DNA from 4 places in the Streptomyces sp. NPDC029041 genome. Region 1 is predicted to be linked to each of the others. Evidence: riboswitches for the same ligand, from Rfam matches in the RefSeq annotation. Region 1 holds a riboswitch; each other region holds the start of a gene.

Region 1 (2,192 bases):
GCCGGATCGGCCCGGACCGGCACGACCGCGTGTGGCCCGCGCAGGTGCTCGGCACGTACTGCCTCGGCGGCACCCTCACCTCCCGCCTGGACCGCGTCCTGCGCGAAGAGAAGGGATACACCTACGGCGTACGGGCGTTCGGCCAGGTCCTCAGGTCCGCCCCCGACGGCACGGGTGCGGCGATGCTCGCCATCAGCGGCTCCGTGGACACGCCCAACACCGGCCCCGCGCTGGAGGACCTCTGGACGGTGCTGCGCACCCTCGCCGCCGAGGGGCTCACCGATGCGGAGCGGGACGTCGCCGTGCAGAACCTGGTCGGTGTCGCGCCGCTGAAGTACGAGACGGCGGCGGCGGTCGCGAGCACGCTGGCCGACCAGGTGGAGCAGCATCTGCCCGACGACTACCAGGCCGCGCTGTACCGGCAGCTCGCCGCGACCGGCACCGTGGAGGCCACCGCGGCGGCCGTCAGCGCCTTCCCGGTGGACCGGCTGGTGACCGTCCTCGTAGGTGACGCGGCGCAGATCAAGGCGCCTGTCGAGGCCCTCGGCATCGGCGAAGTCAGCGTCGTCGCCGCCGAGTAGCGGCACGCGTGCTGAGGGGCCCTGGATGTCTTCGAAGGCACCAGGGCCCCTTTATGCCCGAATTGGGATGGGAGTTGCCTGTCTGCCCTGTGGGATGCGCTACAAAAGTCGGGATCCGTTTGGGAATTGAAAGTGGCGCCGCTTAGCGTCGTCCGGGCTGTTCGTCAGGCAGTGCGCCGCGCCCGCGGCACCGGACAGTCATCGCCGAGTCCCCGTACGGCGCGAGCCAGGGGAGCCGGGGACCCACCGCAGTCCCTGGGGTGAATCGGACGCCCGCGCATGCCGCGAGGGAGTCCGTAGGAGACCTTCCTGCTCCGAACCCGTCAGCTAACCCGGTAGGCGAGAGGGAAGGAAAGGACCAGCCACCACATGGCGTTCACTCGCGCCACCGGGAAGCACCGTCGTCCCAGCAGGATCCAGCGCCGCACCGCCCGCGCGGCGGGTGTCGCGGCCCTCGCCACCACCGGCGTGATCGGCACCGTGGCGGCCCCCGCGGCCTTCGCCGCCGAGCCCAGCGCCGAGCAGACCGGCCTCACCCCGGTCGTCACCATGGGCGACACCGTGGCCCAGCAGATCGACGCCCAGGCCGTCGCGCAGCAGCAGGCCGCCGAGGAGGCCGCCGCCAAGCGGAAGGCCGAGGAGGCCGCCCGCAAGCGGGCCGCCGAGAAGGCCGAGAAGGCCAAGGAAGAGGCCGAGAAGGCCCGCGAGGCCAAGGAGCGCGCCGCCCGCGAGGCCGAGCGCAAGCGCCTCAACGCCTACGTGGCCCCGATCTCCGGCTCGTACGTCTCCACCGGCTACAAGGCCAGCAGCGGCCTGTGGTCCTCCGGCAGCCACACCGGCGTGGACTTCCACGCCGCCACCGGCACCTCCGTCCACGCGGTCGGCATGGGCGAGGTCGTCGAGGCCGGCTGGGGCGGCTCCTACGGCAACAACATCGTGATCAAGATGAACGACGGCACGTACACCCAGTACGGCCACCTGTCCTCCATCGGCGTCTCGGTGGGTCAGAAGGTCACCCCCGGCCAGCAGATCGGCCTGTCCGGCGCGACCGGCAACGTCACCGGCCCGCACCTGCACTTCGAGGCGCGCACGAGCCCCGAGTACGGCTCGGACATCGACCCGGTCGCCTACCTCCGCTCGCACGGCGTCAGCCTCTGACCGGAACCCCTCCGCCCTTCCCGAAGCCCCGGCTCCCCGAGCCGGGGCTTTCGGTGTTTCCGGACGCCCCTCGGGATGCGTCCCGGATGCCCGCTGTCCAAAAAATATCCCTGGATTCCCGCCTGCCGTCGGAAATTCCGGCTCATTGCAATAGAGTCACAGAATCACGCGCCGCTCGCCGGCGTTTCACGGGGATTAAGCGGAGGTCGGTCATGCGTATTCCCGCGCACTCGGTGTGCACCGCCATCCGGGACGACATCGTCGCGGGAGTCCATGCGCGCGGCAGCCGGCTCACCGAGGAACTGCTCGCCCGCCGCTACGGCGTCTCGCGGGTGCCCGTCCGCGAGGCGCTGCGCACGCTGGAGGCCGAGGGCTTCGTGGTGACCCGCCGGCACGCGGGCGCGTGTGTGGCGGAGCCCACCGAGCAGGAGGCCGGTGACCTGCTGGAGATGC
Region 2 (2,192 bases), on a different contig from region 1:
ATCAGGCCCCGGAGCGCGACATCTCGCTCTGCATCAACTCCCCCTGCGGCGGCTTCCATGCGATGACGGCGATCTACGACACGATGCAGTACGTCTCCTGCGACGTGGCGACGATCCTCCTCGGCCAGGCCGGCGCCGCCGCCCCGGTGCTGCTGGCGGCGGGCACACCCGGCAAGCGATGCGCGCTGCCCGGCGCCCGCCTGGTGGTCCATCAGCCGGCGCTGCCCGAGCCGGTCCAGGGCCGGGCGAGCGTTCTGGCCATCCAGGCGGATGAGTTGACCCGCATCCGGCGTCGGATGGAGGAGATGCTCGCACCGCACACGGGTCGCGAACGGGAGCAGCCGCCCTGGCCCGCGGCGAGGTTCCTTGATGCACCGACGAGGCGAGACGGATCTGCACGCCGGCACCCTGGCCCGGGCGCCTGCGGGTGCTGGACGGCGAGCGGCGCACCGCCCGGCTCACCCTGCCTCCGGAATCCGTCAGTTGACGCGAAGCCGTCGGTCCGGACGCCCGCCGCGACGGCGGAGCGTTTCGAGCTGAGTTGAAACGGACCAAAAGACGTACCGCTGTTCGGAGTAGGCGGGAGACCGATTTCAGGGCCCTTCCGGTTGCGCAACGCGCGTGGCCGGAGGGCGGAATGGGACATTCCGTCGCTGGTCCGACGGTCCGCGAACCCATGGACGGTGGCGCGAACGCACACGTGTCCACCCGAACGGGTGAGTGGTGAGTAACAACACAAATCCCCGGTTCCGTTGGGAAATCCGGACAGGCATCCGCCAAGATCCCTGTTTGACGACAAGCCCCCGCCGCTGTGGCGGGGCGATCCGGGCGGACGCCGAGTCCTGCCGCCGCCCGGATGACCGGTCGACAGGAGTGGATCGGCAGGAGTGGAGGACCCAAGCACGACGGGTCGCCGGGACGGTCACGCCATGACCGGACACGAGCAGCCCTTGGGGTGAAGCCGCGTCAGCGGCCGGGCAACTTTGTCAGCCCGAATCCGACAGGTCATCCTTCACAGGCGGCTGACGAAGGGTTGCGCATGACTGCGCTCAATCGTGTCCCGTCGCTCATGGCCCGAGCCGGTACGGCCTCGGCGCTCACCATCGCCGCGGTGGGCGGCTCGATCGTGGCCCCCGGCTTCGCCTCCGAGGCCGCGGCAGCCACACCGGCGACCAAGGCACTCCAGATCGCGGCCTCCAAGAAGGGTTCCCCCTACAAGTACGGGGCGATAGGGCCGCACCGGTTCGACTGCTCGGGGCTCACGCTCTACTCGTTCAAGAAGGCCGGCAAGAAGCTCCCCCGCACGGCTGCCCAGCAGTACAACAAGACGCGCCACATCTCCGCCAAGAACCGCAAGGCGGGAGACCTGGTGTTCTTCCACTCGGGCAGCAACGTGTACCACGTCGGTATCTACGCGGGTAAGAACAAGCTCTGGCACTCCCCGAAGAGCGGGGACGTGGTGCGACTGCAGAAGATCTGGACCAAGAGCGTCTGGTACGGGCGCGTGAGGTGATCCGCCCGGCGTGCGGCGGCGTCCCTGACGCGCCGCCGCACGCCGGAGCGTGACACGGGCTCGAGTGGATACCCGTCCCGTCATGGCCGAGCACCGTCCCTGCACCGCGCGCAACGAGACTCCGCTGCAACGCGCCGACCGCAACTTCGTCGAGCTGCTCCAGGAACTCCGCGTCACCCAGACGGGTGTGCAGATCCTCTTCGCCTTCCTGCTGTCGCTGGCCTTCACCTCGCGCTTCGGCGACCTCGACACGGTCCAGCGCGTCACCTACGTCATCACGCTGCTGCTTGCGGTCCTGGCCGCCGCGCTCTTCACCGCGCCGGCCGCGCTGCACCGCTCGCTCTTCCAGCAGGGCGCCAAGCCCCGCGTAGTGCAGGTCTCCTCGCGCCTGGCCACGACCGGTCTGAGCGTGCTGGTGTTCGCCTTCAGCGGTTCGGTGCTGCTGGTGGTCGACGTGACCACCGGCCGTACCGGTGGCATCGCCGCGGGCGCCGCGACCTTCCTGGTCTGCGTCGGACTGTGGGGGGTGCTCCCCCGGCTGGTGCGACGGGCGGGGCTGCGGGGGGACCGTGACGGGGCCGAGAAGACCACCGCGGAGCAGCCGGAGGGGGCCGGGGCCAGGATCCCCGCACCGCTGCGGCGCACTGTCGGGCAGCCGTCAGGGCTTCGAGGGGCTGCA
Region 3 (2,192 bases), on a different contig from region 1:
GGTCACGTTGCCGGTCGCGCCCGACAGGCCGACCTGCTGCCCGGCGGTCACGGTCTGGCCGGCCGAGACGGAGAGCTGGGACAGGTGGGCGTACTGGGCGTAGTAGCCGTCGGCGAGCTTGATGACGACCTGGTTGCCGTACGCGCCGCCCCAGCCGGCGGACACGACCGTGCCCGCGCCGACGGCCTTGAGGGAGGTGCCGGTCGGGACGACGAAGTCGACGCCGGTGTGGTAGCCGCTGGACCACATGCTGCCGGACATGTGGTACGGGGTGCCGACGGTGGCGCCGGCCACCGGGAGGGTGAAGCCGCTGGAGTTGTTCTCGGCGGCCGCCGGCTTGGCGGCGGTCTCCGCCTCCGCCTTCGGGGCCGTATCGGCGGCTGACGGCTTCGGGGCCGAGGCCTTCGGGGCGCTCGCCGCCTTCTTGCCGATCGACAGCTTCAGGCCCGGGTGGATCAGCGACGGGTCGGAGCCGACGGCGTCACGGTTGTCCGCGTAGAGCTTCTTCCAGCCACCGCTGACATGCTGATCCTCGGCGATCTTCGCGAGGTAGTCACCGGCCTTCACGGTGTACGTGCGGGAACCGTTGGCCTCTTCCGCGGCCTTTTCCCCGGCGGCCGGAGCGGACTGGACGGCCTTTTCCGGAGCCGACTGCGGGGTGGCGGCGTGAGCGCCGGCGGCCCCCATGAGCGGCAGGGCGAGGGCGGCCCCGCCGGTTCCGGCGACGGCGATGGAGCGGGTGAAACGCTGGGTCTTGGGGCGGCGGTGCTTACCCTTCGCGGGCATGGCGCATTCCTCTCCGTCGCCTGCGAGGTGAGCTGTCGGGTGCGGGCTGGAGATGCCCGGCCGCGCCGTGGCGCGGCTTAACCCCAAGCCGTTCCGGGAACCGGAACAGGCGTCTTACCTGTGGGTCCCCCGCTCCTGCCGTACGTCGGGTCAGTGTGTGCGGGCTCCGGGCGGCGGCAGGATTAGGCGTCCGTCCGGATTGGTGTGGAACGTAAGCGACCACGACGCAATAGGACAAGCTTGCGGTTGCCCGTGACGGTGTTTTTCTTGACGCGTCGCCACATGTGCCGTCACCGAGCGTGGATTGCCGATCCCCCGCTCCACTCAATGGCCCTGGAAAATTGCGGGGATTACGTGAACATGGCGACAGCACATCGTCACGAATATGACGATGGTCACGCACCCCGACCTCATCTCCTTTACGATCGGGGCACGTTATCCCTAAGCGGCTAAAATTCCCTATTCGGACACAATGACTACTTCCGCTTAAGGCGGACGATCGCGGCGTCCAGATCCCCGCGCAAACCGACCCGCAGTCCGTGATGAAGCAGCACGGCCCCTTGGTGAACTTCGCCCGTTTCGAGGCATTCATACGATTCCGTCGGGTCCAAGCCGCGCAGCCGGAGCGCCGGAACGGGCTCGCCGTAGCGCTGCGCCTGGAGCCAGGCGAAGACGACGGCCTCCTCGCCGAGGACGTACTGCACGGCGCTCAGCCCGCCCTCCGGAGGCCGCAGCCGGTACTGGTCGCCCCGCTGCACCACGGGCCGGATCTCCTTGTAGAGCCTCACCCACTCCGCCGCCTCGGCGAGCTCCTCCGGCGTCCACTTCGTGAGGTCACCCCCGACCCCGAGCACCCCGGCCATGGCGCTGACGAACCGGAACCGCAGCGAGCTGGCCCGGTGGTTGAGCATGGCGTTCGGACTGTCGGTGACCCAGGCGGCCATGACCCGGGCCGGATGGATCTGGCTGAAGCCGTGCTGGATGGCGAGCCGGTCGAGGGGGTCGGTGTTGTCGGAGGTCCACACCTGGTCCGTGCGGCTCAGCACACCGAGGTCGATCCGTCCGCCGCCGCCCGAGCAGGACTCGAAGGCCACCCCCGGGTGAGCCGCCCTCAGGCGGTCCAGCAGGGCGTACAGGCCCTGCACGTGGTCGACCCAGAGCCGCTGCGGGTAGCCGTCGTCCGGCCAGCCGGCGTCCGTGAAGCAGCGGTTGAAGTCCCACTTCACGTAGTCGATCGGCGCACCGGAGAGGAGTCCGTCGAGCTGCTCCCACAGATACTCCCGGACGTCCTCGCGGGCGAGGTTGAGCACCAGCTGATTGCGGAACTCCGTCCGCTTTCGTCCCGGTTGGTACTGCACCCAGTCGGGGTGCGCGCGGTACAGGTCGCTGTCCGGGTTGACCATCTC
Region 4 (2,192 bases), on a different contig from region 1:
ATCAGGTCGTCGAAGTCGAGGGCGTTCGCCTCGCGCAGCCGCGACTGGTACATGGCGTAGGCCTGGGCGAGGGTCTTCTCGAAGCCGTCGGTCGCCTGGGCGGCGAAGTCCTCCTCGTCGATCAGCTCGTTCTTCAGGTTGCTGATCTTGGCGCTGAAGGACTTCGGCGGGAAGCGCTTGGGGTCGAGGTCCAGATCACGGCAGACCAGGGCCATCAGGCGCTTGGAGTCGGCGGCGTCGTAGATCGAGAAGGACGAGGTGAAGCCGAGCTTCTTGCTCTCCCGGCGCAGGATGCGCACGCACGCGCTGTGGAAGGTCATGACCCACATGGCGTTCGCGCGGGGGCCGACGAGCTGCTCGACGCGCTCCTTCATCTCACCGGCGGCCTTGTTGGTGAAGGTGATCGCGAGGATCTGGCCCGGGTGCACGTCCCGCTCGGCGAGCAGGTGGGCGATGCGGTGCGTGAGCACGCGGGTCTTGCCGGAGCCGGCGCCGGCCACGATGAGCAGCGGGGAGCCGGAGTGGACGACGGCGGCGCGCTGGTTGTCGTTCAGCCCCTCCAGGAGGGTGGCGGTGTCCACCACCGGGCGGGGGGCTCCGTCCCGGTAGTAGGCGTCCCGGTCCGGCGGCACGTCGAACTTCCCGCCGAACAGATCGTCCGGGATCGGCTCCGGAACCTGATCGTCCTCGGGCGGCGGCGGGGGCTCGTCCGCGGGGCCCCGCTGGGCCTGGAGGTTCGCCAGGAAGCTGTCGTCAAAGAGGCTGCTCATCGCTCTCCGAGTCTAGGGCGCCCCACTGACAGCCCGCCGCCGCCCTGAGAACATCGCCGCGCGCCCGGGGCCCCGCCGACCGCCCGGTGGCGCGTTGTCGCCCTCCATGACGGCGCGATCACGCCCTGCTACCCACCTGGCAAGTGGGGACTTTTCCCACTCAATCCCCCTTGATCGTTCACTCTCGGCAACGCTCAGGAATAAGGTCACGAAAATGTATCGGGCATATCACCCATCAACCTTCACAGGGGCCACACGAGTTGGCTACGGTGCGACCGGGCCGCATGACCCCCACCGGCGAACGTCGCCGGGCCGCGCGGCCTCCGCCGAGTCCGGCGTGCCGCAGCGGCAGCCGGAGCCGGGGACCCAACCGTGAACCTGGGGTGAATCGGCCCGACTCCCTGTGCGGAGAAGGCCGTAGGGCAAACCTTCCGAACCACCCGCCCGAACCCGACAGCTAACCCGGTAGGCGGAACATGGAAGGAGTCGCCTCCCTTGGCGTCGCACCGCAAGTCGCGTCCTACGGGTACGCGCATGGCAGGCATACGGACCCCCGCCCTCGCAACGGCGGCCCTCACCTCCGTGGCCCTGCTGTCCCAGTCGGCCAACGCCGCCCCCGAGGCCGACGACAAGCCCAGCCTGGAGGAAGTCGAGAAGAAGGTCGGCGACCTGTACCGCCAGGCCGAGTCGGCGACCGACAAGTACAACGCGGCCAAGGAGAAGACCGCGAAGCAGCGCAAGCGCGTCGACACCCTCCTCGACGACGTCGCCCAGCGCACCCAGAAGCTCAACGAGGCGCGCGAGGAACTGGGTTCCTTCGCCTCCGCCCAGTACCGCACCGGTGCCGCCGCCCCGGACACGGCGACGTTCCTGCTCGCGGACACCCCGCAGGACTACTTCGACCAGACGCAGCTGATGGACCGGATGACCGGCCGCCAGAAGGTCGCGGTCGACGACTACATCACGCAGCAGTCCGAGACGATGAAGAAGCGCCAGGAGGCCACCGAGAGCCTCGAGACGCTCACCGAGTCGCAGGGCGACCTGAAGACGGCCAAGGCCACCGTCCAGCGCAAGCTCGCCGACGCGCGCGAACTGATGACGAAGCTGACCGCCGAGGAGAAGGCCCGGCTCGCGGCGATCGAGCAGGAGAAGCGGGCCGAGGCCGCCCGCAAGGCCGACGAGCTGGCCCGGCAGCAGGCGGCGCAGCAGAAGGCTCAGGAGGAGGCCGCCCGGCAGCAGGACGGCGGGTCCTCCCCCTCCGGATCGACGGGGTCGACGGCCTCCGGCTCGTCCACCCCGACGGCCCCGGCCGACTCCTCCTACGCCACCAAGGCCGACAAGGCGCTCACCTTCGCCCGCGCCCAGATCGGCAAGCCGTACGTGTGGGGCGCGGTCGGGCCCGGCTCGTACGACTGCTCCGGC

The links. Region 1 has a riboswitch for cyclic di-AMP ahead of AB0F04_RS18200 (M23 family metallopeptidase). Riboswitches for the same ligand answer to the same signal wherever they lie in the genome.
Positions count from the first base shown of each region.
Region 2: linked by a shared signal. The riboswitch ahead of AB0F04_RS28225 (C40 family peptidase) and the one ahead of AB0F04_RS18200 (M23 family metallopeptidase) in region 1 are both predicted to bind cyclic di-AMP.
Region 3: linked by a shared signal. The riboswitch ahead of AB0F04_RS01765 (LysM peptidoglycan-binding domain-containing M23 family metallopeptidase) and the one ahead of AB0F04_RS18200 (M23 family metallopeptidase) in region 1 are both predicted to bind cyclic di-AMP.
Region 4: linked by a shared signal. The riboswitch ahead of AB0F04_RS29635 (NlpC/P60 family protein) and the one ahead of AB0F04_RS18200 (M23 family metallopeptidase) in region 1 are both predicted to bind cyclic di-AMP.

Region 1 covers NZ_JBEZWO010000006.1:466,141-468,332, reverse strand. Annotated here, with positions in the region: gene AB0F04_RS18205 (pitrilysin family protein) at 1-581, shown strand, start outside; cyclic di-AMP (ydaO/yuaA leader) riboswitch at 774-938, shown strand; gene AB0F04_RS18200 (M23 family metallopeptidase) at 951-1,739, shown strand; gene AB0F04_RS18195 (GntR family transcriptional regulator) at 1,952-2,192, shown strand, end outside.
Region 2 covers NZ_JBEZWO010000011.1:267,653-269,844, forward strand. Annotated here, with positions in the region: partial or broken gene AB0F04_RS28220 (ATP-dependent Clp protease proteolytic subunit) at 1-329, shown strand, start outside; cyclic di-AMP (ydaO/yuaA leader) riboswitch at 824-1,036, shown strand; gene AB0F04_RS28225 (C40 family peptidase) at 1,040-1,513, shown strand; gene AB0F04_RS28230 (DUF6328 family protein) at 1,596-2,192, shown strand, end outside.
Region 3 covers NZ_JBEZWO010000001.1:414,532-416,723, forward strand. Annotated here, with positions in the region: gene AB0F04_RS01765 (LysM peptidoglycan-binding domain-containing M23 family metallopeptidase) at 1-786, opposite strand, end outside; cyclic di-AMP (ydaO/yuaA leader) riboswitch at 791-952, opposite strand; gene AB0F04_RS01770 (alpha-galactosidase) at 1,263-2,192, opposite strand, start outside.
Region 4 covers NZ_JBEZWO010000013.1:39,395-41,586, forward strand. Annotated here, with positions in the region: gene pcrA (DNA helicase PcrA) at 1-770, opposite strand, end outside; cyclic di-AMP (ydaO/yuaA leader) riboswitch at 1,085-1,257, shown strand; gene AB0F04_RS29635 (NlpC/P60 family protein) at 1,266-2,192, shown strand, end outside.